Regions from separate parts of the Paenibacillus sp. FSL R5-0486 genome, predicted to be linked through region 4. Evidence: riboswitches for the same ligand, from Rfam matches in the RefSeq annotation. Region 4 holds a riboswitch; each other region holds the start of a gene.
What was found. Region 4 has a riboswitch for thiamine pyrophosphate ahead of tenA (thiaminase II). Riboswitches for the same ligand answer to the same signal wherever they lie in the genome.
Positions count from the first base shown of each region.

Region 1: it holds a riboswitch for thiamine pyrophosphate, as region 4 does, so the genes downstream of both, MKY01_RS04670 (ABC transporter ATP-binding protein) here and tenA (thiaminase II) in region 4, are expected to answer to the same signal.
Region 2: it holds a riboswitch for thiamine pyrophosphate, as region 4 does, so the genes downstream of both, thiC (phosphomethylpyrimidine synthase ThiC) here and tenA (thiaminase II) in region 4, are expected to answer to the same signal.
Region 3: it holds a riboswitch for thiamine pyrophosphate, as region 4 does, so the genes downstream of both, MKY01_RS04690 (ECF transporter S component) here and tenA (thiaminase II) in region 4, are expected to answer to the same signal.

Region 1 is NZ_CP150237.1:1,030,340-1,038,210, forward strand. It holds gene thiE (thiamine phosphate synthase) at 1-535, opposite strand, end outside; gene thiD (bifunctional hydroxymethylpyrimidine kinase/phosphomethylpyrimidine kinase) at 535-1,347, opposite strand; gene thiM (hydroxyethylthiazole kinase) at 1,344-2,156, opposite strand; gene MKY01_RS04660 (ABC transporter substrate-binding protein) at 3,083-4,156, opposite strand; gene MKY01_RS04665 (ABC transporter permease) at 4,324-5,151, opposite strand; gene MKY01_RS04670 (ABC transporter ATP-binding protein) at 5,141-5,905, opposite strand; TPP riboswitch at 6,064-6,166, opposite strand; gene MKY01_RS04675 (radical SAM/SPASM domain-containing protein) at 6,384-7,259, shown strand; gene MKY01_RS04680 (pectate lyase) at 7,607-7,871, shown strand, end outside.
Region 2 is NZ_CP150237.1:752,644-760,514, forward strand. It holds gene MKY01_RS03495 (alpha/beta hydrolase) at 1-401, opposite strand, end outside; gene MKY01_RS03500 (IclR family transcriptional regulator) at 761-1,504, shown strand; TPP riboswitch at 1,654-1,767, shown strand; gene thiC (phosphomethylpyrimidine synthase ThiC) at 2,185-3,969, shown strand; gene MKY01_RS03510 (hypothetical protein) at 4,351-5,040, opposite strand; gene MKY01_RS03515 (hypothetical protein) at 5,223-5,390, opposite strand; gene MKY01_RS03520 (zinc ribbon domain-containing protein) at 5,857-6,675, opposite strand; gene MKY01_RS03525 (YafY family protein) at 6,749-7,699, opposite strand; gene MKY01_RS03530 (response regulator transcription factor) at 7,784-7,871, shown strand, end outside.
Region 3 is NZ_CP150237.1:1,038,430-1,046,300, forward strand. It holds gene MKY01_RS04680 (pectate lyase) at 1-185, shown strand, start outside; gene MKY01_RS04685 (copper amine oxidase N-terminal domain-containing protein) at 367-1,320, opposite strand; TPP riboswitch at 1,486-1,596, shown strand; gene MKY01_RS04690 (ECF transporter S component) at 1,826-2,419, shown strand; gene MKY01_RS04695 (ABC transporter ATP-binding protein) at 2,420-3,991, shown strand; gene MKY01_RS04700 (energy-coupling factor transporter transmembrane component T) at 3,966-4,760, shown strand; gene MKY01_RS04705 (PQQ-binding-like beta-propeller repeat protein) at 4,862-7,165, shown strand; gene MKY01_RS04710 (methionine ABC transporter ATP-binding protein) at 7,297-7,871, shown strand, end outside.
Region 4 is NZ_CP150237.1:3,702,371-3,710,241, reverse strand. It holds gene MKY01_RS16450 (L-dopachrome tautomerase-related protein) at 1-418, opposite strand, end outside; gene MKY01_RS16445 (hypothetical protein) at 671-955, opposite strand; gene MKY01_RS16440 (hypothetical protein) at 1,144-1,386, shown strand; gene MKY01_RS16435 (spore coat protein) at 1,398-1,784, shown strand; gene MKY01_RS16430 (zinc-dependent alcohol dehydrogenase) at 1,781-2,917, shown strand; gene MKY01_RS16425 (hypothetical protein) at 2,949-3,149, shown strand; gene MKY01_RS16420 (spore coat protein) at 3,161-3,457, shown strand; gene tenA (thiaminase II) at 3,668-4,327, opposite strand; TPP riboswitch at 4,444-4,541, opposite strand; gene MKY01_RS16410 (endo-1,4-beta-xylanase) at 4,748-7,420, opposite strand; gene MKY01_RS16405 (PRD domain-containing protein) at 7,722-7,871, opposite strand, start outside.

The DNA.
Region 1 (7,871 bases), 2.7 Mb from region 4:
GCGTAATGCCGCCGATACCCACAATCGGAACTGCGATGCCTGCGGCGCGCAGTTCCGCCACCCCTGCGGGGCCCAGCACAGCATGGGCATCCGCTTTGGAGCGCGTCGGGTACATGGGCCCGACGCCAAGGTAGTCGGCGCCCGCCTGCAACGCACGGCGCGCCTCATCCACAGAGTGGGCGGATACGCCAAGCATCCGCCCATCTCCAATGCGGGCGCGTACTAGCGCCGCGTCCGCATCATCCTGGCCGACATGCATGCCGTCGGCCTCCACCGCTACAGCCAGCTCCACATCATCGTTCACGATGAACGGGACCCCGTGCTGGCTGCACACCTCGCGAAGCCGCATTGCAAGCGTGATGCAAGCTTCGCCGACCAGGGCGCCAGTTCCCTTTTCACGGAACTGGAACAGCGTAATGCCGCCAGCAATGGCCTGGCGCAGCACTTCCACAGGGTCTTGCTTTGTATTGACGCTGCCCATCACTAAATATACCTGCATCGCGCGTCGTACCGCTTCTGCATCCCAAGGGCGCATCACTGCTCACCCCGCTGTCTGCGCTGATACGCAAAATGATTTGTCGGCCCATGTCCGGCCCCAATCCCCAGCTCATCTTCGATGGCTGCCTGAATGAATGCTCGCGCGGTCGTAACGGCAGCCAGAACAGGTGAACCCTTGGCTAACTCTGCGGTGATGGCAGCAGAGTATGTGCACCCCGTTCCGTGTGTATGACGGGTTACCACACGAACATTCTCCAGATAATGAAAAGACTGCCCATCGTAGAGCACATCCACGATCATGCCACTTCCTTCATCATGACCACCTTTGACCAAAGCATACGTTGAGCCCATCTGTACAATCCGTCTTGCGGCTTCTTCCCGCTGGCTCAGATTGGTGATAGACATCCCGGTAAGCAGTTCCACTTCCGGGATATTGGGTGTTGTGATCAGGGCATGGGGCAACAGATCCGTAACCAACGCCTTTACAGCTTCCTGCTGGAGAAGGGGGGCGCCACCTTTGGCTACCATCACAGGGTCGATGACCAGATTAGCCCAACGGTATTGCTGCCATTTCTCAGCGACTAGACGAATAATCTCGGCACTATATAACATGCCGGTCTTCGTTGCGGTTGGTTGAAAGTCTTCGCCGGTCGAGTCCAATTGCTGGGCAATGCCATCGTAAGGGATGGGAAAAACGCCCTGCACACCAGTTGTATTTTGGGCAGCAATAGCGGTGATAACGGTCATGCCGTATACACCAAGTTCTTGGAATGTTTTCAGATCGGCCTGAATGCCTGCGCCGCCCCCGTTATCGGAGCCTGCAATGGTTAGCGCTTGAGCAATACTCATACTGCACCTCCACGGATCTGACGGATCTGTGCGCGTTCTGCCAAGAGGTCTGGTGTTACTTGTGCCAGTTGATTCAACAATTCAATCTGGAAGCTACCCGGCCCCTGATGAGCTGTCCGCTCTGCCGCCAGTTCAGCTGCTACACCATAAAACGCTAGCGCTTCAACAACACTGCCTAGAAGATCGGCTCCTGATTCCGCTATGGCTGTAAAAGCGCCAATCACTGAACTGAGCAGACAGCCAGCACCTGTGACCTGAGTGAGCAGGGCATGACCATTACTCGTGAGGAATGTGGATTGTCCATCAGTAATAATATCTTCTTTTCCGGTAATGACCACGACACAGCCAAGTTTATGCGCTGCCCGCTCCGCAATGCCGATTCGGTCGCCCTCACCTGATCCTGCGTCCACACCTTTAATACTCCAACTCTCACCGATGACATTAGCGACCTCTGCCACATTGCCGCGCAGTACCGTGAGACGAAGTTCACGAATGAGCATCTGCACGGTTTCCGTGCGATAGGTGGTTGCGCCAGCTCCAACCGGATCAAGCACCACAGGCACGTGATGCGCATTAGCCGATTGGCCTGCCAGACGGATTGCCTGAACGACTTTGTCATCGAGTGTACCGATGTTGAGTACCACGGCTCCTGACATCTTGGCGACATCAGCGACCTCTTCATGAGCATAGGCCATAAAAGGGGACGCACCGAGTGCAAGCAGACCATTGGCTGTGAAGGGAGCCACGACAAGGTTAGTGATATTGTGTACCAGCGGATTTTGCGTACGAACACGTTCCAGATAAGACATATAATTTCCTCCTTGTTTTGAAGTAACCCGATCGGCGGAAGTCCGATATCTGGAGTCACTCAACAGAATAATTGGATATGAGTTCCCTTGTTGAGTTGGGGCGCAGAGTCTAACAACAGCCAGATGCATTAATGCGGGAAAAGCAGAAACGTAAAATCTAAATCAATTTCATAACTCACTAAAATGGATTTTTGGAACTGGATATAGACAAATTGAATCATTCTGATCGATATCTAGCGAAACAGTAAAAAACGAAACGATACAAAATACAGAAAGTGAACCCAGGGTATTTCTCCAAACTCAGGCAAGCAATACTGTGATGGATGTTAGCATCCAACCAGTGTCTTGAAGTCCAGGCTGGTCGATACCCAACTGATTGGGGCACGATCGATCGGGGCACGACTGGTCAGACGATGTTTCTAAAGAACACAGGACGTCTTATTTGGCTGTCAGGTCCTCCTTTTGAAATGTAAGGAACATCAGACACGTTATTCCCAGAATCTCCTGACCAAAACGCTGCAAACAGCTATTTATTCTGATATAACATGTTTCAGGTTCTTTAGATTTCTGCAACCGCTCCAAATCCCTGAATAGGACGCCTCAGATTCGTTAGCGGTCGTAGCATGCTCTGTTTCGATCAAGTTAAGGAGCGTTTCAGCTCCCAGTAGGCTTGAAGATAAGCGCTAATTACATTACCAAATACATATCAACAAGCCACCCAAACGCATATCAATCTGCCCAGATGCACATCAAGCCACTTAGGATTGTTATAAATTCTGATCCTCCGATGCTTGCTTCAGGCCAATTCCATTTCGCAAAACTTCATGCATTCGATCCTACGTTTTGCTAACTTTGCTTTTAATCACATTGCTTTCATTCCCTTTATGTTCAATCACTTTTCCTTTATTCGCGTTGCTCTCCTTTATTTACTCTCCTTGCAGAGTAATAAAAGTATCCTCGGCTTTCACCGATTCAGGAATCAAATCCTGTTCAACGAGCCATGTACGTACATTTTCCCACGATTCCATTTCCTGCCGACCAAATGGTTGGCCTTCTTCATTCATGAGTGGTAGCAGAATTGCCAGGCTTTTGGTTTCGATCTCCGGGTCAAGCGGTGATGTTTCATTCTCATGAGCGAGCAGAATACTCAAGGCTTCTTCTGGATGCTCAGTCACATATTTCTGTCCTTCCTGGACCGCTTTGACGAACCGGGTAAGTTGGTCTTTTTTTGCTTCAATGCCAGCTTCACTTGCAGTCAGGACCAATTCATAATAATCAGGCACACCATAATCGACGGGGTTAATCGATTTCATGGCATGTCCTTCTTTCTCCAAAATCAATTGTTCATGGTTAATAAAACCACCCATAATCGCATCCGCTTGTCCGGAAGCCAGCGAAGGAATCAGATCGAACCCAACGTCGACCAGATTTATGTTGTCGGGATTGCCGCCATCCTTACTGATCATCGTGCGTACCATCGCTTCGTACAGAGGAATGGAGGAATAACCAACAGTCTTTTCTTCAAGATCTTTGGGTGAACTTACGTTGCCATTCGCTTCGGTCAACAGATGCACAAGCGGGTGCCGAACAACAGCAGCAATGGAACGTACAGGAATGTTCTCGCCACGCGCGAGCAAGATTTGGGGCTGGTAACTTAGGGCCAGATCAATTTTTCCGGCAGCAACAAGTTTGAGCGAATCATTGGTATCCGCAGGCATCTGAATATCGAGATCCAGACCTTGGTCTGCAAAGTATCCTTTTTCCTGAGCCACATAGATGAAGGAGTGTACTGCATTCGGGTACCAGTCGAGCATGATAGACAGTTTATCTTTGGCGTCTGATGCAGGTTCGGTTGCAGACGGATCTGTTTGCTGTGTATTGGTTGCCGAATCTGTTGTTGGCGTATTTTGGCTATTGTCTGTGGTGCTGCATCCGCTAACGATCAGCAAAAGGCTAATGAGTATGATGGGAAGCAGGGAGTATATACCTTTGTTATTCATAAATGAAGTTCCTCATTTCATCGTTTTGATTTGTAGAAAATGGGCAACAGCATGTTAACGATAATGTGACAATGAACTGATTGAAGATGTTGCTGAAATTGTGCATAAGATATGTTTTGTTTTGAAGATTGTAACTACTGTATTTACATCTAATTTCTGTCTAAGTATTATCCAACCTTTCTTTTGCCTCCATGACGATGACGCCGTATGCTAAACCGTTTCTCCAGCCAGGTAATCAGTACAAACAAAACGATCCCAAGCAGGGATAACAGCAAAATGGCGGCAAACATCGCATCCGTGTTCATGTTGCTGGACATACGACGGCTGAAGTACCCTAGACCTTTGCTACCACCGAGCCATTCGCCAATCGTTGCCCCAACCACGCAGTACACCACAGACATCTTTAGCCCCGAGAAAAAAGAGGGAAGTGCCAGCGGAACCTGGAGTTTGCAAAAAATATCCCACTTGCTGGCGCCCATGGTGAGCAACAGTTCACGCTGCTCTGGATCGCCTTGGCGGAGTCCATCGTAGGTACTGACCACAATGGGGAAGAATGCGATTAAAAATACCACGGCGACTTTGCTCCACAACGTGTAACCAAACCACAGGATAAATACGGGGGACAAGGCAATCAACGGTATGGTCTGACTGATCACGATGAAGGGATACAATGCCCTTTCAATCGATCGGTTCATATGCATGCCTGTTGCCAGCGTAATTCCAGTCACTATGGACAAGACAAAACCAACAACAACCTCCATAAAGGTAGCAGGCAGATGGATGGTCAACAGCAGACGGCGATGCTCAACCAGTGAGCTTACGATGGCCGTGGGTGCAGGAATGATGAAGGAGGGCACCCATCCCATACGCACAATCACTTCCCAGATCGCCAGTAATAAGAACATGAGCATAATGAACAGACCATATTGGGAAAACGACCTCGAGAGCCACTTTAAACACCACGTCCAGACGCTAACCTCAGCTCTATCGTGCATGCAATTGTTCCTCCAGTTGTTGCCTCATCTGCACGAGAGCCGGTTCGTAGATCATGTCCGAATGCCTTGGGCGTGGTAAAGGAACCGTCATCTCCTGCAACTGCTGACCTTGCCCTCCTGGAGTTAACAGAATGATACGGTCACTTAACAGCAGGGCTTCTTCGATGTCATGTGTAATGAACATCACGGTTTGGCCAAAGCTCTCCCACAGCTCCAGCAACCAGCGATGCATTTCTCGTTTGGTTAATGCGTCGAGTGCACCGAAGGGTTCATCCAGCAACATGAGCTGCCCGCCTGTAAGCAAGGTACGAAGCAATGCCACCCGCTGCCGCATGCCGCCGGATAACTCATCCGGATAGGAATGTTCATAACCGGACAAGCCGAACCTTGCCAATCCTGCGATGATATCGGCTCGTAGTTTGTCCTTATCCTGTCGGCCTGGTGCAAGCTCGGCAGGTAGCATGCAGTTCTCCATGACGGTACGCCAGGATAACAGCAGATCTTTCTGCGGCATATAGGCGACTCGTCCGAGCCGTTGTCCTTGCGGGACATCAGCTATATCGATGGTGCCAACGGTTGGTTCATGCAAGCCTGCGAGCAGCTTGAAGAGCGTGCTTTTACCTGATCCGCTGGAGCCGATGAGCGAGACAAATTCTCCTTGTTGAACCTGAAGCGACACATTGGAGAGCACAGGGGAACCCTTTTTTTCGGGAAAAGCAAAGCTTACGTTGTGAATGGTTACATGGTTATCCATCTGATCCTCACCCCCTTGATGTCAGACTACTGCAATAACAACGGCATCCTATACTCTGCAAAAGGAACAAAAAAGACCCACCCATTTCCGGAGAAATGAGTGGGTCTGTAAGTTAAATCCGCAATTTATCTTCACATACATGAAAAAATTCCGCTTACTAAAAGGCCGCTCCACTTCCCTCCGCTGGTATGATCCAGATCAGGTTCAAAGGGTCCGAATAGTCATATTCGTCTCAGCCGCAAGGCTCCCCTAGTGCAAAAGTTCAAGATATGCAGTTGTGTGTTCAGCATATATCAATCGAACATGAACTGTAAAGAGGCAGCATGATAGAATTCTTGAGATGAACTTGGAGTCATACCCGAACAACTGAACAATTTACCTGGGCTCCCTAACCCGATATAATAGTGGTGGCGCATATTGGCCGGATCACAAATGCAGGTGGGATTGTTCTCCCTCCTAGGCAGAATGGGGACCCGAGTTGAAAACGTTCAAAAAAGTATATATTGAGATCACGAGTATCTGCAATCTGGCATGCAGCTTCTGTCCGCAGACACAGCGTGCCAAAGGATTCATTGACCCTGAAGTCTTCAACAATATACTGGATCAAGTTAAACCACACACCAATCATATTTACTTACATGTCAAAGGTGAACCCTTGTTGCATCCCAAAATAGATCTGTTGCTCGATTCCGCACATGAGAAGGGACTCAAGGTGAACATTACAACGAATGGTACACTGCTGCCCAAGACTCAGCATAAATTGCTTGGCAAACCGGCGCTGCGGCAGATGAATTTCTCCCTGCACAGCTTCGATGGGCATGAAGGTTCAACAGATCGTGACGGGTATCTGCGTCATATTTTGTCCTTTGTACACGAGGCCGTTAAGCACAATGTCATCATTTCATTCCGGTTGTGGAATCTGACACAGGATAACTTCACAAATGCTCAGATGAATCGAAATCGGGAGACCCTTGAAGTATTGGAACGTGAGTTTAATCTGGACTTCCGCATTGAGGAAAAAGTAGTTCCAGGCAGCGGGGTCAAAATTGCCCCGAATGTATACCTGAATCAGGACCATGAGTTCCAGTGGCCAAGTCTGGATGCACCTGAAGATGACGGTAAAGGCTTTTGCCATGCACTTCGCGGTCAGGCAGCTGTGCTTGTAGATGGAACGGTGGTTCCATGCTGTCTCGATGGCGAGGGTGTGATTAACCTTGGTAATGTGCACGAGAAGTCATTCTCGGAGATTATTGAGGGTGAGCGAGCGAACAATCTGGTATATGGCTTCTCCAAACGCGAAGCTGTAGAAGAGTTGTGTAGAAAGTGCGGTTATCGTCAGAGATTTGGAGCCTGATATCTTATATCAGCAAGCCAGAAGCCATTCAAGATCACACATTTGGAGACAAATGCAGTGGTCTTTCTTTGTTATCGGGGATTAAGTGAGGGGTATATACGTTACAAATGAGCATACCAGAGGTTGATATGAGCATATTGCTTGAGAGACCTAGCATGCAAAAAATGCCGATATGACAGGGATTGTACGATGTCATGATATATCTGATCTAATGATTATTCTAGTTACCTCCCTTATTTGGTAAGATTAGGTTGTAGATCGGACAGAGGTGCACCTCTGAAGATCTTCCAGTACAAGCCCAGGCTGTACACTACCAAAAAACGAGAGAATAAGGGAGGAATAAAGTTATGAAAAAAATGTTGACGTTGTTACTGTCCGCTGGTTTGGTTGCTTCTATATTTGGTGCAGTTCCGGCTGCGGCTGCGCCTACGGTTGTAAATTCAACCATTGTGGTTCCAAAGGGCACGACCTATGACGGCCAAGGTAAAACATTTGTAGCCAATCCTTCCACACTGGGCGACGGATCTCAAGCAGAAAATCAGAAGCCAGTCTTCCGTCTGGAGGCAGGGGCCACGCTCAAAAACGTAAACATTGGATCACCAGCTGCTGATG
Region 2 (7,871 bases), 2.9 Mb from region 4:
TGATGGGCATAATGTGCCAGGTCATACATGGGTACCCATGTTTCTTCACGATTGGCACCATAGCCGTGACTGAAAATAATCGTTTTGCTTGCAGCATTGTCAGCAGGTATATACCATCCCTGCATCGTGCGGCTGCCATCCGCTGCCGGGAACGTGATGTCTTCATACTTCATGTTCTTGGCTTGCATCGGATTGGAGAAGACAGGCGCTACCGTTGGATTGGATAATACCCATGCGATATAACCATGCAGTGCAATAAAACAAAACAGTAGAAAAAATACAACGGAGAGCAGCAACGCTACGATAATATGTTTGAACCGAATCAGCCTCGGTGATAGGGAAGAGGGCAGATCGGACACTTTTGTTTGCAGCGGGGCTTCGCTCTGGGATGATTGATACATGAATGCCCCTCCTTTGAAGTTCAGTTGAAGATAACAACGACATGAAAAGAGAATTGCGTCGATTTCAGAGCCTGCTTCAGAGCGATATCTTAATGTAATATATCTTTATCGTATGTTCCAATATAGTCAAAGTCAATTGATTGAGGGCATTTGTTACGCAATTGTTATATAGTTCTTAAGATATATGGGTAACATTACCTTAGTGTGTAAATTACAGGGGATTAAGTCTTATAAAAAGGAAAAATTTACACGTTGGCCTATTTTGATTTTGGCTCTTTTTGGTTTACAGATGAGACCGTTTCTCATATAATTTATGTAACCAAGTTTCATGTGATGAAACATGAGGAGGGCATTATGCCATGGAAGATCGCAAGTTAACCGTCCGGGCTGTGGAACGGGCGCTGGATATATTATTATGTTTTACCACACGCAGTGATCTGGGACTCACCGAAATTGCCAGCCAGATTGGCCTGCACAAAAGTACAGTGCACCGTTTGATGGCTACGCTGGAGGATCGAGGGTTCGTGATCCGCGATGCAGCAACAGAGAAGTACCGACTTGGCATCCGAATCTGGGAGCTGTCAGCTCATATGTCCCGCAGTGATGATCCCGCTATTCTGCTGTTGCCTGCGATGGAGCGACTGAGAGATCGATTGGGTGAGACCGTGAGTCTGTACCTGCGTGATGGGAGTGAACGGATTCGGATTCAGGCGGTGCAAAGTGATCAGGCGATCCGCCGAGTTGCTCCCGTTGGTGTTAGACTCCCGCTGTCTGTGGGGGCTTCCAGCAAAGTCCTGATGGCGTTTGCCACGGACGAGGATCGTGAAGAACTGATGAACGGGCCGGAATGGCCGGTGTTTATTGATCCCGCGGTGTATTTAGCGCAGATGGGAGATATCCGGGATAACGGATATGCCACAAGTTACGAGGAACGTGAGCCGGGAGCTGCCGCGGTATCTGTACCTATTATGGATCGCAGAGGCAATATTGCAGCTGCGCTCTCGGTCTCAGGACCTGTCAGCCGACTTTCGCAGGAGACATTGCATGAATACGCACCTGTGTTGAAGGATGCTGCTACGCAAATGGGGCTCATGTTATCCTGATGTTGAGGTAAGTTTTTTCTCCAATAGAGTTTGATCATTTGGAATATAAAGGTTGTTTTTATGTTCCGGTTGCGCTACTCTGTAATGGACGGCCCAGCGGGGCCAGCTTCATTGAATATGAACGGCGGCTTATGTAAGCCGCAACTTATTAACGTTACTGGGGGAGTCCGAATTGTCCGGACTGAGACGGAATCGCATGAGATTCCGGACCCTTTGCACCTGATCTGGATCATACCAGCGTAGGGAAGTAATCGGCGATATGACCACAACCACCACATGATGTGACCCTTGTAGGGCTCCGTTAAGGAGCTGCGTAAAGGTGCATTATTGGTGATGGACATAAAAGTCGGTTCCTTCGGGGACCGGCTTTTTTATATACAGGGAACGGGCGATATAGCGCGGATTTTATGGGCTTCTTTTTCAATAACCTGCGAAAGTGGGCTTGGATAAGGAGAGGAGTCACCATAGATTCATGATTTGTGGCAGCCTCCGTCTGTTGTTAACTGTACATGAAAAGTGTCTCCCCTGGTCTGGTGTAGGATCGCTCTTTCTTCTCTGCATTGCGCATGATTTGGACAGGTACGTAAGCGACCTAATGATGAAACCAACCAAACAAGCGACGAACACTGAGGAGGAGACAAGCGAACATGAGTACAGGAAATCAAACGGGACAACAAGCGATGGAACAGGAACATAACGGTCAGCAGGTGGAAAAGGAAACAGGGGCGGCCGGACGGGTTCAGCCCTTTCCGGGCAGCCGCAAAGTCTACATTCAGGGCTCACGGCCGGACATTGCTGTACCGGAACGTGAGATAGCCCTTCATGACACGAATACTCCCCAAGGGGTGGAGCATAACGAACCGCTGCGTGTCTACGATACGAGCGGCCCGATGACCGATCCCGCATTTCACGCCGATATCCGTGCAGGTCTGCCAGCTCTGCGCACACGTTGGATCACAGAGCGTGGCGATGTCGAAGCTTACCAAGGCCGTACAGTTAAACCGGAGGATAACGGACTGAAGCCCGGAGGGAAGAGAGCTGGCGCTGAAGAGTACCCCGGATTGCGTGGCAAACCGCTGCGAGCACAGCCAGGACGCTGCGTGACTCAGATGCATTATGCGAGGCAGGGAGTCATTACGGCTGAGATGGAATTCGCCGCCATTCGTGAAGGCGTGGAGCCGGAATTTGTGCGGCAGGAGCTGGCGAGTGGACGGGCCATTCTGCCATCCAACATCAATCACCCGGAGAGTGAGCCGATGTTGATCGGTCGTCATTTTCACGTGAAGATCAATGCCAACATAGGTAACTCTGCCGTATCTTCCTCCATCGAGGAAGAGGTCGAGAAGATGACTTGGGCGGTACGATGGGGATCGGATACGGTGATGGATCTGTCCACAGGCAAAAACATTCATACCACCCGGGAATGGATCATCCGTAATTCACCTGTGCCGATTGGTACGGTACCGCTGTATCAGGCGCTGGAGAAGGTGAATGGCGAAGCGGAAGCGCTGACCTGGGAGTTGTACCGTGACACACTCATTGAGCAGGCAGAGCAGGGCGTGGACTACTTTACGATTCATGCAGGTGTACTGTTGCGTTATATCCCCATGACCGCCAAGCGGATGACAGGCATTGTGTCTCGAGGTGGGTCCATTATGGCAGCATGGTGCCTTGCGCATCATCAGGAGAATTTTTTGTACACCCATTTTGAAGAAATCTGCGAGATTATGAAAAGGTATGATGTGGCGTTTTCGCTGGGAGATGGACTTCGTCCAGGCAGTATCTACGATGCGAATGACGAAGCTCAGATGGCGGAACTGGCTACGCTTGGGGAACTGACGCAGATCGCATGGAAGCATGATGTGCAGGTGATGATCGAAGGCCCGGGTCACGTGCCGATGCATAAAATCAAGGAGAATGTGGACTTGCAGATGGAAATCTGTAAAGAAGCACCGTTCTACACACTTGGGCCGCTAACGACCGACATTGCGCCAGGATATGATCACATCACGTCCGCCATTGGGGCAGCCATGATTGGCTGGTTCGGCACGTCCATGCTCTGTTATGTTACGCCAAAAGAACATCTGGGCCTGCCCAACAAGGATGATGTGCGGGAAGGGGTCATCGCCTACAAGATCGCAGCTCACGCCGCCGATCTGGCGAAGGGACATCCGCGTGCTCAGCGCCGGGATGACGCATTGTCCAAAGCACGGTTCGAGTTCCGCTGGAGGGACCAGTTCAACCTGTCACTGGACCCGGAACGGGCATTATCCTACCATGACGAGACGCTGCCAGCAGAAGGGGCCAAGGAAGCTCATTTCTGCTCCATGTGCGGACCAAAGTTCTGTAGCATGCGCATTACGCAGGACATTCGTGCCTTTGCCGCAGATAAAGGATTGTCCGAGAATGAGGCTGTAGCTGCCGGGATGCAGGAAAAGGCCGAAGAATATCGGACACGTTCCTAGGCGCCGGTACAGCGCAAGCTGGGCAGTCTGAAATAGAGATAAAGCCGTTTCTCTCTGTCATTGCAGAGAAGAACGGCTTTTTTTAGTGTTATGTCATGTATGTATTCTTAACCATACTCAGCCTTTATCAGAATTAGCTTTGTGATTAAGTGTGGTCCATATCTTATACAGAATTCCTGCGATAACGAATAAAAGAGCATCACTGAGTTTTGGTGCTCCTCCGTATAGAAATGCGGAACAGGAAAAACCTACTATAAACAGTAAAACAATATAGAGGAATCGCATATTAGTTCACCTCGTTAATTTGTGGTGTTACTAAGTAAGTGAGTTCATAGTTGCATAGTTTCAGATAGAACTTGTTACTTCACTCCAAATCAGCAGCTACTGTCGAGCCAAGCCCAAATCCTTCTCCAAATACGCCGCAAGCAATGCCAGCGGGCTATGGATTGGAATACCGCGATCTATTGTAACCTGTGCAGCAGCGGGAGCCATAGACAGTTGGGCCGCCACTACCGCTTTACCCGGGTACTGCTCAGCAATCTGCTGTAAGCCTTCTCGTACCGCTTCGAGATACCCTTGCTGATCTCCACGCATAATCAACTCAAATGTCCCAGGGATGCACACCGCTTCCGTCTGAGATGTCTTGGCAACGTGTAGTTGCCCATTCTCATCCTCTTGCTGTAATACCCGATTCAACCGTGCCATCGTTCCTTCAATAGTTGCCGGGTTGGTGAATGTTATTATGTAATCTCCTGCTACTCGCCGCATCTCCTGCAATAACGGATCATCTATGCCGATCACAGGCACAGGGACCTGTATGGCTTCCTGCTCCAATGCTGTCGCAAACAGGGTACACGTGACCAGAATGGCATCGGCATGACACTCAGCGATCCATTGGAGCGTCTGGGCTACCTTCTCGTGAATGACAACCTCGGAAAAGTCAGCGTCATGTTTAAGACGGTCCAGACCTGGATCGACGTAATGGACCAATTCAACTTCATAAGGAGCAAGCGTCTCTTCAATTAAGGCGATGTTGGAATAATGAGCGTGAAAACAACCAATGGTGATCATGTGCTAAGTCCCCTTTTACAGTTCGTATATGTCATGGATCTTTTAGATATTTAAACCATTATAGAAACATGCCTGAGAACTGTACAGTCGTTTATTGCTCAACGCCAATAACCGCCCTTCCGCCAAGCTGCGGAAAGACGGTTGATAACCTGACTCGACTAGGGTCGGTCCGGTGTCCATTTTTATCTAAGGGAAGGAGAAGCATTTTTCTTCGCCATTTTTTGTTGCAGAATTTCATGAAAGGATAGACCTTGAGTGTTCTCATTCTCCTTTTTAGGAGCAGTGGTCGCCGTGTTGCGCGGATATTGGTGATGGTACGGGATCATTTGCTGAATAGGCATGCGGATCATCTTGGTTCCTCCTTTGATGCGTTTTTTTGAATTATGTATTTCGACTGGTTACCATGCCAGGTGCGCATATAGGTACATGTGACTTGTTAGACGAAATAGAAGAGTTTAAAGCGTAATTCCAATTGGATTGTAGTGATTTTACCCGGTTTTAAGGAGATGTAAACGTTTTTAGGGAAATTCAGGAGAAAAGGACCTGATATGAAAGGTTTGATATGGGAGGATCGAATCGGTTGTTATGTGAATAGTCCCAATTTTAAGGAAGTCAATGGTACCCGCATATGAGGCATATTATCTGGTTAAATGATGCAAAGCATGCTAACTAACTTGGTACCATGGTCGGGTTGTTTAGGGAGTAATGTAGTTCCGGATATAACAAAAAAACTGCCGAGTGTACTCGGCAGCTTGCATGATATGAAGAAGGATGCGATGAAACTTGTATTCTGTCTGAGGTGGTATCGTGTTGGCTTTATCTACTTTGGCGAACAGCGATGTATATATCCACTTGTACACTTTCGGGATTCAGGCTGCGTTCATCATATAATTCAAAATCCCCGGTGAACGTACGATCGCTTTGTTTGTCCCATGCCCACACGGCTCCCCAGGCTTCGCCAACAACCTCTGCCATCGGTCCTTTTCTGGAAGTGAATATGGCGTAAGTTGCAGGAGGGAGTAAAATGTCGTCCAATCCCTCAGGCAACGATTCGTTCGGACTGACCTCATGCCCTACCAGTATGGTGTATTCTCCGGTTATCCCATCGGTGTAATCCGTGTAACAACCATAGCGAACAACTTCAGGTGCAGGTAGGTGCTCTGAGGTAAAATAATTGTTCCAGAGTCCCTGAATACAACCTTTGCCACTGATTTCAATGGCGTTGGTTGTGCGGGCGGATAAGCCGGCAAGACGTTTGCCGGGGAGCGTGACATAACGAACGGGCTGGGCAGAGAACGAATGCTCTGTTGTTACCTGACCAGGATTAGCGGAAGCAGTAGAGTTTTCAGCCAGAGATTCTGTGTGTTGATCCGTTGTATTCGTGCGCCAACGCTTCAAAAAAGGAAGCTGGTTGCGCAGCATCGAACGAGCGGATTCCTCATCCATGCCTTCGTCCTTCAGAATGGCAGTGCACATCTCCGTCATGCCTTCTAGTGACATACCGGGCTGCTCAAACTTGCCCTCTTTGTAACAATAAATACAGTACTCACGGGTTGTGCTTCCATCTGCTTCCGTTCCGAATTGGGCAGGGGTTGTGAGCGGCATGCCGCAGCTTTGACATACAGTGACGTTCATGATTAATTCCTCCTCATATATGTACAGATTGAATATATCTGAAGTATACGGGTAGGAACTGGACAGCTGTCTGTCAGGTTTGAGTCGGAGGTATATAATTTTGTACAATTTGCTCCGCGATACGGCAGATTTCATCCCGAATATGCTGAGGTTCCAATACTTCAACGTCCGCGCCGAAGCCTAGAATGAATCCATATAACCAGCCATCCTCGGGAAAAGCAACCTGGCTGATATAATACCCAGTCCCATCAGGCATGACGTTCTCGATCCCAAACCATTCTTCCGCAATATGACGGACGCGAGCATGGAATTTCAAGGTTAACCTAGCTTGATTATCCGGACGGCTCCATTCCTGTTGCCAGGGTCTGTCCTGTGGGTTAATGACTTTACGCTCGAAGTGCTCATTAGCAAGTGTAACATCTTGCATGCGCACAAGCTTGAACATGCGAAATTGATTCCGCTCGTGACAAAAAGCATACAGGTACCAGGAATGTTTCTTGAGTACGATGGTATGAGGGTCGGCAGTTCGGTGAGTATGAATACCTTCCGCACTGCAGTAGGTAAAGGTTACGGGGCGTAATTGATCCATACCCTGTTCGATAAGTTCAAGCTTGATTTTCAGCGCTTCGGGATGCGTCCAGGTTGAGTAATCCACGATGAATCGATTGGTATTGGCCTGAAAATCGTCATTTTTGGATTCAGGTACGATACTGCTGAGTTTTTCGACCAGAAGCTCACGCGCCGCATTAGCATGGGAAGTGGATACACTACGCAGTGCAGTGACGATGGAGGCGAGGTCCTTGTCTGTTAATACGTTTCGATCCAGACGGTAGCCTTCTGCCAGACCAATCCCGCCGCTTGCCCCCTGATACGTCACCACAGGGATACCTGCTTGACCCAATGTATCGATGTCCCGATAGATGGTGCGGATTGATACTTCGAACATATCTGCCAAGTCTTTGGCTTGTACCCGTCCACGATTGATTAGCAACACCACGATGGCTAATAAACGCTCCAGTTTCATATGTATGGATTCCTTTCATTGGTTTATCTGTTGGATTCAAATATGTTATATTGTTGAGCATCACACATAGGAGTGGAATAAGCAATGAAGCGAATTACGATTCTGATCGCAGACGATGAAGTTGAGATCGCTGATCTGGTTGCTTTACATTTACAAAAAGAAGGATATCACA
Region 3 (7,871 bases), 2.7 Mb from region 4:
CTTCCTTTGCAGTTAACATGACGCTGGATAACTCCAACATTTCCAATGTAAAAGATTCGATTATGCGTACAGACAGCAGCACATCACAAGGGAAAATTACGAATACCCGTTATTCCAAAGTACCAACGTTGTTCAAGGGGTTTGCTTCAGGGAAAACGAGCCAGTCTGGGAACACGCAATATTAGACAGAAGATTGAATCGCTGGAGTTGGTAAAAGTTTAAGCTCTGCTTGTAATTTGAAGTTAAAATATAACGCCAAAAAGAGCGTTCCAAGGTCATTGTTACAATGACTTTGTGGGACGCTCTTTGTAATGCAGATGTCATAGTATAGTTCTGCTGAGCAATGTTTTATAGAGGATGCTCAAATTATTGCTCTCCCGGAACTTCAACGATGACTTTGCCTTTCTCGGGGACAACAGAACCGGTATCAATAGAGTCCAATTTGTTCATGATTTCGTAAGAGGTTTCTTCAAGCATGCGAGAGTACTTAAATGATACGAGTGTTTGACCTGTTACGGAAGGACGAGTCCCTGCTTCAGCAACGGCTTTGTTTTTAATAAAGAACAGGTCACCGATGGTTCCGGCATTTTTGCTGATGTTAGCCTGCCATTGTAGCAGTGCACTTCCATTTTTAAGGATATAATAACTGATCAGATCGTTATCCTCAACAACGAAGAAACGATCTTTTTTGTCTTGTTCAAAAATGTATTCAATGGATGAATCCACTGGACCCAAAGGGTTGCGAATGTCCAGACGTGCTTGTCCCAGTTCAGAGAAGCGTGGCAGATGCAGTGCGGCTTCACGCGCCACAGTCAGATCGGAACTGTTATATTCTTTTACAATCGTAGCATCGGTAGTGTAAATGTAGGCTTCCTTGGCCTTCTGGTTCCACTGCACCTTGGCACCAAAAGCTTCACCGATGGCACGGAGCGGAAGCATCGCTTTACCATTCACCAGAATCGGCGCTGAGGATAATGTCGCATTCTGACCGTTTTTCTTCATTGTTTTGCTGTTAGGTGTAAGGACATACTTATCGCTGCCTGTGCTAATGCTGATCTCTTTTGTTTTGTTATTGTAACCAAACGTATAGTTGCCGAGGAATTGAAGCTCCGTCAATGCCACGTACGTAATACCCTGCCGTATGACAACATCATATTGAGCTTGAACATTGTTAATATAAGCTGTCGGTTTAGGTTTAGTTGTTGCGGCTTCCGCCACAGTGGATGAGAGTAAGGCAGGTGCCGTGCCTGCGGTGAGTATCGAAGCGGCAAGGACCATTTTCCATGTTTTAAGCTGCCAAACAGAATTGTAATCTTTCATCACTATCAATCTCCCTTCTAATGTTTAAGACGGACTACATAACCTAAATGTTTCATATTATGGAAAGTGAACCATCAGATTCTTTCCCCTGTTACCCCAAATGAAGCATGATGATTTTTCTAGGGATTGCCACAAATACCCATCTGATGTACATTAGAAGCAATGAAATAAGTGAACCGGGAGCTCAATGAAGTTGGGCTGAGAGAGCGGCCTTGTGCCGCTGACCGTACATCTGATCTGGGTAATGCCAGCGTAGAGAACATGGATTTGCGATATGTAAGGGTGAATTGTGGGAATGAACGTGGATGAACAACAGACCTCTTTGAACTGTGGTGGTGTATCTGCCATGACGGAGGGGGGCTGGTTGATATTCCGTATTTTCGACATCCATCCAATACATCATTGTGAGGATTGTACACTGTACGTAAGGCCTGCCCGGAACCGGGGAGGCTTTTTCGTTTATTTTGATAACCCCCACAGGGAACAAAGGAAGGACGTAGAGAAAATGGCAACAAAAGCAGGCAACAAGCGATTGAAACTAACGGATATTCTGGTAACCATCGTGATCGCAGTAGTGTTTGGGGTGATTTACAAGATATGGGGACCTACATATGACTTGATGAAACCATTTGGCGTTCATGCGGAGCAGATGATCTACGGCATGTGGTTTATGGCGGGCACGTTTGCTTTTGTTATCATTCGTAAACCAGGCGTGGCTATTCTTGCCGAAGTTGCGGCATCAACGGTAAGTGCTTTTCTGGGTAGTGAATGGGGCATGTCCACACTTGTATACGGTCTGTTGCAAGGATTGGGAGCCGAGATATTCTTCGCCGCATTTTTGTATCGCAAAACCAATCTGTTTGTCACCTGTCTTGCAGCCATAGGAGCCGCAGCGGCTTCGCTTTTGCTGGATTACCAGTACGGGTATATTGATTCACTCTCGGCCTGGAACTACACGTTATTTATCGGATTCCGCTTCATTGGAAGCATCTTGATTGCTGGAGTGTTCGCTTATTATCTCGCCAAAGCATTGGAACTGACTGGTGTAACGCGCTCACTTAGACCGGTATCCAAACAAGATTATGAGGCGCTGGATTAGATGAGCGGAGAGGAAAATTCGCAAGCGGTAAGTGTGACAAATCTAAGATGCAAGTTCCCGGGAGAGGAAGCCTTGATATTTCAAGGCTTGTCTCTTTCTGTGCGTCAAGGGGAGAAAGTGCTGTTGCTTGGCCCAAGTGGCTCCGGTAAATCGACGTTATTGCAAATTCTGAGCGGTCTGATACCCCGTTCGGTTGAGATTCCGATGAAATGTGATGATATTCAGGTTCCCGCCCAAGCAGGAGTGGTCTTTCAAGATCCGGATACCCAGTTCTGTATGTCCTTTACGGATGAAGAGATCGCATTTGTTCTGGAAAACCGAAATATTCCGCGTGAAGAGATGCCTGCTCTGATTGAATATTATCTGAAACAAGTGGGGTTATCCTTTGAACAGAATCGTGTATTGATCCAGTCCATGTCTCAGGGGATGAAGCAGCGTCTTGCGATTGCTTCGATGCTTGCCATGGACCCGGAGGTATTGTTTTTGGATGAACCCACTGCACTTCTGGATGATGAGGGGACTTCCCAGGTATGGGATACCGTCAAACGGATCGCCAGTGACAAAACGATCATCATCGTTGAACACAAAATAAACAAGATTGTGGATATGGTCGACCGCATCATTGTATTATCACCTGAAGGAAAGATTGTGGCGGATGGGCCAGCACAGCAGGTATTTACAGATGAACGGGGCAAGCTGAAGGCTTATGGAATCTGGTATCCGGGTGTGTGGGATGAGCACGAGCAGGCAACTAAGGAAGAAGAGGGAAGTACTTCTGGAGAGCTTCAAGTGTGTGTGGACCACGGCATCTCAAGTTTGGAAGCACAGCAATCGTCTGGCTTATCCGATACACCGGGTATATCCCTCATCTCTCACGTCTCATCCTTATCACCTGTATCACCCGGCTATCTGCCTGCACTGGACTTGCAACAGTTCACCGGATGGCGTGGGAAAACACCCTTCATTCAGGTAGAACAGGCCAAAGTATGGCATGGGGATTGGATTGGTATTGTCGGAGCTAATGGAGCTGGCAAGAGTTCATTGTTGTTATCTCTGATGAGTATCCTGAAAACAACAGGTCATTATGAGGTGGACGGTCAGCCTTCTGGCAAAACGGAGCAGCTTGCAGATCGAATTGCGTTTGTATTTCAGAACCCGGAGTTTCAATTTGTGACCAACACGGTCGCGGAAGAAGTGGAATTCTCATTGCTGGGGGGCAGGCTGACAACGGAAGAAAGACTTGTCAGGACTGATCATATGTTGAATCAATTTGGGCTAATAGCCCTCTCCGAGCGCCATCCCTACCAATTATCGATGGGGCAGAAACGACGCTTGAGCGTTGCCTCTGCACTGGTGAGAGAGCAGCGAATACTGCTGTTGGATGAACCTACTTTTGGACAGGATGCCCGCAATACGTTTGCCATGTTAGCACAGCTGGAGCAATTGCGGAGAGAGGGAACAGCCATTGTTATGGTTACCCATGATCGTGAAATCGTAAAAAGATATTGCACCCGAATCTGGATGGTAGATGAGGGGAGGTTATCTGATGCAACTGTCGTTTCCTCACCGTGAAACCTGGCTTCATAACGTCAATCCGGGATTAAAGATGATCATTCTGACGATGATGTTTGTCATCGTTATCCTCATTCACAATCTGAATGTAATGACCAACGTTGCGATGGCGATGATGTTATTACTGTGCTGGACAGGTCATCCGTGGTACAGATTGATACTGTACGCATCACCATTCATTCTGGTGTTTATCTCGACGTCTACAGGTATGATGATGTTTGGTAAGGGCGAGACCACATGGTATAAGTGGGGACTGATCCACATAACCGAAGAGAGTTTCTATCGCGGTCTACACTTGGGTTTTCGCTCGTTGACTATGGCCGCGGCTGGGTTACTCTTTGGTCTTACGACCAAGCCTGTCAGACTGTTTTATTCTCTGATGCAGCAGTGGAAGCTTCCGGCGAAATACGCCTATAGCTTTCTGGCCGCGATGCGCATGATCCCCATTTTGCTGGATGAATTCCAGACGCTCCGTTACGCGATTCGTATTCGTGGAACACAGCAACGTGGCTCTCGCTGGAATGTGTATCGTACACTCAAGCGTTACGCTATTCCGCTGCTGGCACAGAGTATTCGCCGTGCACAGCGAATGGCGGTAGCGATGGAAGCGAAAGGGTTCACAGATGGCGCGAGCCGCACGTATTACATTCAGATTGGCTATTCGCGAGCTGATCTGTGGTTTGTATTTTATTATATGCTCACCTTAACAGCGGCTTATTACATCGGGATTACCTTTCCTTATCATGCTACGATGGTGGATGTAAGGTAATACGGGCAGATAGATAGAAATATATTGAGGTAAACGGTAACTTTTTCCTTTTTACTGCGTCTCTATTGGAAATAACTTCTAATGAATGGGGATGAACGAGAGTGAAGACGGGTCCTGACTGGCAGAGAACGGGGTACAAATGGATTACCATGACTGGATTATCAGCTGTGCTGTTGACGGGCTGGATGCTGCTGGATTCCAAAATGGTCGCCCTTGAAGGACAAGCTTTGGCTACAACGCCACAAGCATTGGGGGCAAGTTCCCAAGTCTTAACTGCAAAGTTAGCTTACAAACAAGGAGACACCGTTACGCTTATTAATGACATCCCTCTGTTCAAAAACAGAAGGGACGGCAGTGTGGCTGCTGACAAGCTGGGGATTGAATACTATACAACAAAAAACGAAAAGTATACGTTGGCCTCGGTTCGAGGTGAGTGGGTGCAGCTTAAGTCAACCGATTATGGAAACTTTTGGCTGCCAAGTTGGTATGCACTGAAGGAGAGCAGAAGTATGACGGAAACAGCTCCCCAAAGCTTCACACTCCAATCAGGCAGCAAGTTGTATCTGGTTCCAGATAGTTCTACAACTTGGTCTAGTGAGAAAGCGCTAACAGATAAGGCTGTTATTGTTGCAAAGTGGAAAGGCTGGTATGGGGTCTCCATTGCCCCACGAGTCTGGAATAAAGAATCTTTCACGTATCGGCCAGGACTCTTCTGGATCAAGGCACAGGCTATAGAACAGCGGATGAATGTGGCTGATGGCTGGTTCATTCAGGAGGCATCGCTGCCAACTTCGGTTATACGCCATCTGACAGATATGAAGCTGAACAATGCAATCACCTCCAAACAAGTGGCTGGGTGGTTAGGCGAACCGGATTGGAAAGAGAGTTCAAGCAATTTGAATGATACTGGTTATGCAATGAGTATTGGGCAGACCTGGAGATATGAGCGGGAAGATGCACAATTTCTGGTCACATTCAACAAGAATGGCAAGGTGGTCAGGACACGCTGGAATCTACCACAGGATAATCGAAATGCTGTCGTTTCCGATTGGAACATCAGTCGGGCGGATGAATATGGGTTCACAACAAAAATCTATGGCACAACACTGCCAACGACAATCCCTTGGAAACCGGTATGGACCAACCAGGGGGATATTAACTACACTTTTTTACAAGCAGCCACGGATGACGTGCTCCTGATGAAAGGCGATGACGGTGGATTTAGCGGAGGTTACTACGAAGGTTCCATATATGCCCTTGACCGACATTCCGGCCAGCAATTATGGGGGATTAACGGGGGTTTTGGAAGACAGCAGGCAGAGGTGGATGCAGAGCGCAAATACGTTACAATCTACACCGATTATGACCCTGATAAGAAAAAATACGTGGATCGTATTCGTCATCTGAACTTGAAGAACGGAAAGGTCATGTGGACGTACACTCCTAAGCAAAATTTTAGACTAAATGGCATCACCGCTGCTAAGAACGTTGTGGTTGTGGATAACCCGGTTGTTGAGAGCTCAAGCAACAGTTGGTTAACGGTTCTGGACAGTGCAAACGGAAAAACATTGTGGACGCGAAAACTGGCTACAGGTTATGAATTATTGAACAAGAGTGCAGATGACCCCTATGTGTTGTATTGGGAAAAGAATAAGCTGGTTGCAGCCGATCCGCAATCAGGGCGAACCGTATGGAGCTTAAAGGGCAAACGATCCACCATAGAACAATTTTGGAATGATCCATATACTGGTGGAATTGAACGTCTTGATCCCTTTGCAACCACGAATGCTGAAAGATGGCTATCACTAGATAATCAGTGGCTTCTGCTTGATCTGAACACGGGGAAAAAGCTTGCCCAATTCCCTGCTCGGGTAGGACAGAGATTTGAGGAGCTGAATGATGGCATGTTGTTGATCCGTGAGAACAAGAATGGCAATCATTACGGAGAATATGAAGATTTTACAACCACCCTGTATGATGCCAAGACAGGCATAACACGCTGGACGCACAAGGGCAAGATTGAACGAGGACTGGTGGAAGAGGATCAGTTGTATGTGATTAAGAATGGCTACCCGGCGGCTGTGGATTATAAAACGGGGGAGACGCGCTGGGATACCAAAGATACGATTGCAACACTAAGGCATCCGACGAATCAGGGAAGTTATCTGGTCATTGATGATCAGTTGCTGTTGCCCATGGACGAGAATTTGCTCGTAATGAACAAAAAGAATGGAGCACTGTTAGGTCGTGTACATGACGTTGTGATGGGAAACCCGGAGCACCGGGACCGGGATGCGAAGAATGGAATGATTAACCGGATCGGTAATGAAGTGTATGTGGGTTCGTCCAACGGACGTTTTCGTGTATATGAAGCCAGCCGCCTGCAGGAGGCAATCTCACCTTAAAAGCTTGTCTCGTAAGGGATGTTGATTTATTATAAATGAACAGGCTTGCTCGCGCTCCGGTTATCGGCTGTGCGGGCTTTCTTCATGTGTTCTTGAAGAACCATGCATGATCATTCACGGGAGGACTCTCCATGATCTCATTATATGGTGTAAGCAAACGTTATAACGAGCGCGGTTCCCGTGCAGATCAGGGATTCGAAGCATTAAGCTCGGTGTCCCTCGAAGTGGGACAAGGAGAAATACATGGCATCATTGGATCGAGTGGTGCAGGCAAATCCACACTTCTGCGGATGCTCAACGGGTTGGAAAAGCCGGATGATGGTGAGGTTGTTGTGAATGGGCAGCACCTGACCCAGATGAATGAACAGAGTCTGCGTCAGGCACGAAGATCCATTGGCATGATCTTTCAACACTTCAATCTTGTCAGTAACCGAACGGTGAGTGGCAATGTCTGCATGCCATTGGAGCTTGCGGGTATGCCCCGTGCGCAGCGAGTTGAACGTGGACTTGAGGTGCTGCGGTTTGTTGGACTGGAAGACAAGACGGGGCAATATCCTGCTCAGCTTAGCGGAGGACAGAAGCAGCGTGTGGCGATTGCACGAGCGCTGGCCAGTCGTCCGGATGTGCTGCTCTGTGATGAACCGACCTCTTCGCTTGATCCACAGACCACGAACGGTATTCTGGATGTGCTGCGACATATCAATGA
Region 4 (7,871 bases):
CATCATTCAGATACGTTGTTGGCAAGACTACATCATCTGCAAATGTATATACTTTTCTTATTGTATTTGTTTCTAAATCTACCGCGACTAATTTTGCTCCTCCTTTAATTGGCTCAGAAAAATTTGGTGCAGCTGTGTCCAGTACCCACAAGGTTCCCCTTCCATCTGCAACAACACTTTGGACACTGATGAAGGACATAACGATATTCAATGGGTTGATCAAATTCGTTTCTACATTAGGATAAGGTTGCATCTCACCCTCAACAATTTCCGCTACCGTAAATCTTACGTCATCTCCCCATTTCGGAAAGCAAATGAAGATACGCCCGGTTTCGGATACACTAACGCCTGTAGGCATAGCCCCGTAAAAGGAATGAACGAGTTCTAACTTACCAAAATATTCTTCCATAGGTAACATAGGCAGTATGATGTCCTCCTCAACAAGGTTGAATAGATATTACCTATAATTATGTTCAAGACATATTCTAATGCCTCTCCCTTAATCATTTTTTTTCAACCTTCATTTTGAAATTGTCCGATAGATTTAAAAACACAAAAAACTTCGGCGTAAGCCGAAGCATGTTGACTGTAACTATATGTGTTCTAGGAAAAATGCTTCCTCCGATCGTCAACGCAAAACTTTGCCAAACTTATCAGTACCAAAACCGTTTTATTGTTGGTCCGGTAAACCTAATGCATTGGCTGAAGTTATCGCTTGATCTAAAAATTCCTCTGCTCGGGTCAATTGCTGCCTGGCAATCTCCAACGCTTGTGAATTTGTTGCCGCATTAGATTCACTTAACGAGCTTATTGCCTGATTTAAAGCCGTCTGCACCTCAGAAACCGCGTTAGATGCATGCTGCTCCAGCGTATTACTAACACTCGAGTTAAGTGCATCTTCTGCTGGTTTTCTTGCGTTTTCGGTTGCTAGATCAATTTTGTTTTTATTGGGCACCGTGACTCCTCCTTCCATGAGTAAGATCATTCATTTAAACAGAAATAAGTATGGGATTGAGATTTTGTTTATATCCCTGCGACTGTATGGGAATATTCGGATCTTACCTCTCCGGTGATCCATATTAGTATAAGATCCGATGCATTGGAAAATCTAATCTTGATGAAAAAGGAGGGGATCATTTCTGAATGGCTAATCCAACGCTAGCGCCGCACGAATCGATGGAACTGCATGAAGCGTTAAACTTCAAAACGCTCTGCATCGCTAAGTCGAAACTTATGCAAGGCCTGGTCTTTGACCAAGAGCTAAAAGCATTAATGCAGAAAGACGTAATTCAATCCATACAACAGATTGCTGAGCTGCAAGCAATCTACGCAAGAGCTCCTTTTCAAGCACCCGTTCCGAATAATCCGACACCTATAACACATTAAGGGGAACTCAGATGAATACCGATTATTTAGATCCGATTAATTCATTGAATATGCCGGAAATGGCAGATATGACTTTTGCCATGGACTTCCTTCTTCGTGCCAAGGAGGGTGTACGTAATTTGTCCATCGCCCTGACGGAAACGGCTTCACCGGATGTAAGAGCCCTGTTGCATACTCATCTGAAGCAGGGAATTGCAATGCACCAAGAAATTTCGGAGCTCATGATTCGCAAAAAATGGTTTCATCCTTATGAGCTGAACGAACAGTACCAACTCGATCAGCTTTCGGCGAAAAATACGGTGATGATCGGGCAGATGAATCTGTTCCCGGGTGATACGTCACGTAAAGGGATGTTTGATCGGACCCCAGATGAACATATTGGAGGACATAAAGCATGAAGGCGGTAACGTATCAAGGGGTTAAAAATGTCGTGGTCAAAGAGGTGCCGGATGCGAAGATTGTGAAACCGGACGATATGATCGTAAAGATCACCAGTACCGCGATTTGCGGTTCTGACCTTCATCTTATTCACGGGATGATCCCTAACCTTCAGGAAAACTATGTCATCGGACATGAGCCGATGGGGATCGTAGAAGAAGTGGGCCCTGGCGTGACCAAGGTAAAAAAAGGCGACCGCGTAATCATCCCGTTTAACATCGCATGCGGAGAATGCTTTTTTTGCAAAAATCAGCTGGAAAGCCAATGTGACAATTCCAACGAACACGGGGATATGGGCGCATATTTCGGCTACTCCGGAACGACCGGCGGATATCCCGGCGGGCAAGCGGAGTATTTACGGGTCCCATTTGCTAATTTTACCCACTTTAAGATCCCTGAAAACTGCGAACAACCGGACGAAAAGCTAAGCTTGATCGCCGATGCCATGACGACGGCATTCTGGAGCGTAGATAACGCCGGCGTTAAAAATGGAGATACGGTCATTGTGCTCGGCTGCGGCCCGGTCGGACTCCTGGCCCAGAAGTTCTGCTGGCTGAAAGGAGCTAAGCGGGTCATAGCCGTCGACTATGTCGATTACCGCTTAAAGCATGCGAAGCGAACAAACAATGTGGAAATAGTAAACTTCGAACAGGATAAGAATATTGGGAACACTCTCAAGGAAATGACCAAAGGCGGCGCCGATGTTGTCATTGATGCGGTAGGAATGGACGGCAAGATGAGCGATCTTGAATTTCTAGCCAGCGGTATGAAACTGCAAGGCGGCACCATGAGCGCATTTATCATTGCATCTCAGGCTGTTCGCAAAGGTGGCACCATTCAAGTCACTGGGGTATACGGCGGACGTTATAACGGATTCCCGCTCGGTGATATCATGCAGCGAAACGTGAATATCCGTTCCGGACAAGCTCCGGTCATTCACTACATGCCATACATGTACGAGTTGGTTACGTCTGGCAAAGTGGACCCTGGCGACATTGTTACGCACGTCATTCCGCTCAGCGAGGCCAAACGGGGCTATGAAGTGTTCGATACAAAAACGGACGATTGCATTAAAGTCATCTTAAAGCCTTAAATATGAATAGATACATGGGAGGACAATCTGAATGGATTCCACATACGCTTTGCATGAGATGCTCGAGGTACATGAAATAGCTGCGTTCAAGACGGTTTGTATGACTAAATCCAAGACCATGCAAGCTCTGGTAACCGACCCGGAGCTCAAGCAAATTTTGCAACAAGATGCGATCTTATCACAACAGCAGCTTCAGGAGCTCGGTGGAGTGCTGTCTAAAGCGACTGTATAGGAGATAAAAAAATGAACCCAATATTAGAACACATGACTGGTCTTAATACGCTGACCGATGACGTGATCGCAATGGATTTTTTGATGAACGCCAAGAGCGGTGTCAGAAACTACGCCATGGCTGTGACCGAATGTGCCACCCCCGAAATCAAACAAATTTTGATGAAACAGCTCGATGAAGCCATAGATTCTCATGAAAAGATATCAAATTACATGGTGCAGCATGGTTTATACCACCCTTACCATATTGCAGAGCAAATTCAGCTCGATCTGAAAAACATTCAGACTGCTATGAACATTCCGTCCTGACACCCTTTTTGATTTTAGCCAGAGACTTCAGAGAACAAAATGTCCCTGTGTCAAGAATTTCAACAATGAAAAAAGGCGGATACTATCCGCCCTTTTTTTGGCATCGTCACGAAACACGCTTATTGCAAGCGTTCCTTTACGTATTCTACTTATTTCTATCCTGAGACTGTTTATGGCCGCTGCTCTCTACTTTAATTGACTACAGTGAACTTAAGGCTCCAGCTTCCATGACATTTCCCAAAAATCAAGCTCAAAGCGACTGCACATCACGAAAATATCCTCCATCCGTTGGTACGTTCCCTCGCTACAGCCTTCTAATAGCTTATCAGTTAACGTCACTAGGGATTGATTGTTGCTGTTGTATTCAGAGGAAGCATATCCTGTGATCCACTCTCCGTAAAAAGGATGATCAGCTGCACCTGGCTTTTGGGCAAGGACTTGACCAATCTCTGCATAGCTCCATGAGCAGGCCAGAATGGATACAAGTACCTCTGCTATGCCACCCGCATGGGAAACAGAGAGCATATAGTTAGTATAGGCTGCATTTTTCAGGGCAGGTTTTACCTGGAAAACATGATCCTCTGTAATTCCTAATCGCTCCATATAAGAACGATGAATTTTCATTTCACCATTCAGGATGTTATCTACGTTTTCACTAAAAAACTGCATCAATTTGGGGTCGTGCGACTTGACAATACCTAGTGCAAATACGCGGGCATAATCGAACAGGTACAAGTAGTCTTGCAGCAAATAATAACGAAATTGTTCGACCGGTAAGGAACCATCTCCGATTCCTTTAACAAAGGGATGCTCAAGACATTCCTTCCACACAGGCTGTGCTGCCTGATATAGTCTCTCTGAAATAGTCAACATGTGTTCCTCCAATTCATAATGTACGTATTTAAAAACAAAAAAACGAAACATCCATAGGATGTTTCGCAGACAAATACACTAAAACAAGGGGGTTCGCATGAGCTACCCAAGTACAGTGTTTCATCGTTGCATCCCTACGTTGGCATTATCCAAATCAGGTAAGGTCGGTTTAACACCCTCTCAGCCGGTTAAGGCTCCCTCGCAAACGGTTGTATGTAGTTGATTACTATCTTATTCCCATAAAAGAAAAAATAACATCAATTTAGTATATCAAGGGCTGTTAAATATAGTCAAGGCAGATTGTATCCTCCCTCATCACCTTCGGTGACGTATGTAAACGATGGAAACCATCACAACAATGGTTGAGTTTCAGCCACTGTTATGATGGTTTCTATTCTTGCAACTACTGCCGATGGTTTAATGCCCGAGTTTGTTCTTTCCGACAAAAGTGAGTATTCCGTACTGGGAAGTATTTCTCCAGCTCTCATTGGTCGTATCATTCCACTTGGCTACGCTCTGCTTACCTCCGCCCTGGTTGTCGTTAATTTGGAGCTCGAAACCGAGAACATTTCCTGCTTTGGGCGTCAATGATTGTAAATGAATTCTGGCTTCTACGAGATATCCTTTATTTGTTTTCTTCACAGCACTTACAAGGCGTCCAGGTGAGGCACCCCCTGCAAAGGTTCCCACATTGTCTGCACTGATTCTGAACTGGGCATCATCATATTGAAAATACGGTGTGCGCTGGTGATTCTCGTCCAGGAAAATCTCAACCGAATCCTGATCCCATGGGTTGATACTATCTGTAATGATGTTTGGATCAGTGACGTCGATCAGCAGGTATAGATACTCACCTGACCACATTGCGCGAGCCACTGCCTCTGCACCTTCGCTCTGGTTCAACCGTTTTACTTCAAATGGTGCAGCCTTATTCCATGATGTGTCTTTCTTCCCATCAATCTGAACAATCCCTTGCACAGCTTGTGCAGATTTGGGCATAGGGGCGAGTTGAATCACGCCGTATTTGCTTGTATCCTGTTCCTGAGATTGTGTTCGATCATTCCAGTACAGTGGATTATAAGGTTGTGTCCCACTTGAACCGCCATCAGTCACACGGATATCCAATCCGGCTTCATATTCTGATCCGACTTGGATACCACCCCACGGAATGGACAATTCAACCTGATATCCGGCTTTGGTCTCGCGTACACGATATGAACGCTGCTCCACGCCCTCAGCTATGCCCGACCGCTTAATGATTACATGTCGGTCATCTACTTCATATGAAGTGGTCTTGCCATTATTGAGATCAACAAAAATATCTACTTTGTCATTCACATCTGCCTTCGCATTCTGAACATCCACGAGGATATACAGGTTACTATGATCCCATAAGGTGCGGAAACTGGCTGATCCCGAAGAGTCACCCTTCAGTGGAGTAGACACCGCTTTGTTCCAGAGCGGATCTTGTGACTGTTTTTTGATATCCGGTTTACCCGAAAGTGAGGCGGCTCTCTGTGTCAACACAGGCAAGCTGGATTCATCCACGAGTCCCCAATATGCTTTTTTGGCATTCAGGGCTGAATCAAACAGCATAGCCTGGTTGTTGTAAGACTTCTCATCTTGGAGTCCCCATAAGGTAACTGAAGAAATGTGATCTTTGTGTTTTTGGTACAAATCCAACAGTTCCTTATATCGATACGCCTGCTTTACCGCAACTTCATCGGACATCTCTTCACCAAATGGAATTCCGCTATCCACATCCAGTTCCGTGATCTGAATATCCAATCCAAGTTCGGCGAACATGCTGATCGTTTTTTCAATTTCCTTGATGGGCGGGGATTCCAGGTTATAGTGGGATTGCAAACCCACACCATCGATGAGCCCTTTCTCTTTCAGTCGTTTGACCAACTGATACATATGCTCTCTTTTCTCAGGGATTTCCGTGAAGTATTCGTTGTAATATAATTTGGCATTCGGATCGGCTGCACGAGCGAATTCATAGGTTTTCTCAATATAATCCGGACCAATTAGTTCATAAAAGGGACTTTTACGTAAACCGTTGGCATCACCATTGCTATCCGCAATCGCCTCGTTTACCACATCCCAGGCATAGATCTTACCTTTGTATCGGGTCATGACGGTTTCAACGTAATCCTGAATCCGGGCAAGTAGTAATTCTCGACTCGCAGGGTTACCCTGAGGATCCTTGAACATCCACTCTGCTGCATCAATATGCCACAACAACGCATGTGCGCGTACGCCCATACCATGCTCCTCGGCGAACTGAACATATTGATCGGCTGCCTCGAACTCATAAACACCTTCGGAAGGAGACATGTACTTCGGTTTCATCTCGTAGGTTGCGGTCAAGCTGTTAAAGTGCTTTGTGAGCAGTTGTCCATATGCGCCTTCCAACTGCCAGCGATACACCGCTGCACCAATGGGGAAATCATCTTGATACAGGTCTTTCAGAGACAGAATCCCTTCTTCAATCTCCAGTTGCTCGGCCAGAGTAAATGATACATCATCCACATAGAACGATAACGTATCTACGCTATCTTCAGAGATGTAGGGTGTTTCGATGAACAAATTCAATTCAGTGGGATCATCGCTATACTGAAATTTTCCGGTGATTTTGTGCCATGTATTCCATTCTGCTTTGGCAATTTTCACGCTACCGATTGGGTTCCAGCTTTCGGCAGTTGTTTTTTTATATGTGGTGAGCTGTAATGTTTGATCCGTGGTGGGCTCCTGAGTAAGTCTTACATATGCCGCAATTTCGTACTCTTGGTTACGCTTAAGCAGATCCTTCATGGATAACATCGGTCCATGATAGGAACGCTCACGGTTGGCGACCAGCATACTGGACTGACCTTCGTGTGCCTCCTGCTGTGTCACTGTCAGCCTTTCGTTACCTGTACGTGGAGTCCATCCCTGAAGTGTACCGTCTTCAAAGTTTGTGCTCAAATGACCTCCCTCCACTTCCGTAACTGCCTTGGCTGCATGTGAGACATTCGAAAATGGAAGCATGGCGAGTACCAGCACAAGAACCAAGGCCGTTATATTCCATTGGCCTAACCGTTTCATACAATTCCTCCTCTTGATTGGGTCTAAGTATTTCTGAACGGATTAACATCCAGATAAATAGATTATAGCTCTTTAGACAGCGCTTACATATAACAAATTTACAATAATTACAATAAAATGTTATCACTTGGTAATCTCATGTGGGTTTAGGAAGCTGGAGTTCGTTCGCGTGGAATATCAAAAAAGTCGCTACATAATTGCAAGAATAAAAGACCGTTTCCCGATAAAATACGAGAAAACGGTCATAGTTAGAAAGTATCTTTCTTTTTTCCTGTCTGCTAACAGGCATATAAACTTTGTTTTATAATCGTCCCTCGTCACCCTGTTCCTCCTGCACAATTCGAGCAATGTGAATCATTAAATATAATAATTCCTCGTTCGATATGGAGATATCCAGCATATTCTGCACGTAGGTTTTGATCATCTCCGCGCATTTGTATTCAAGCGGATG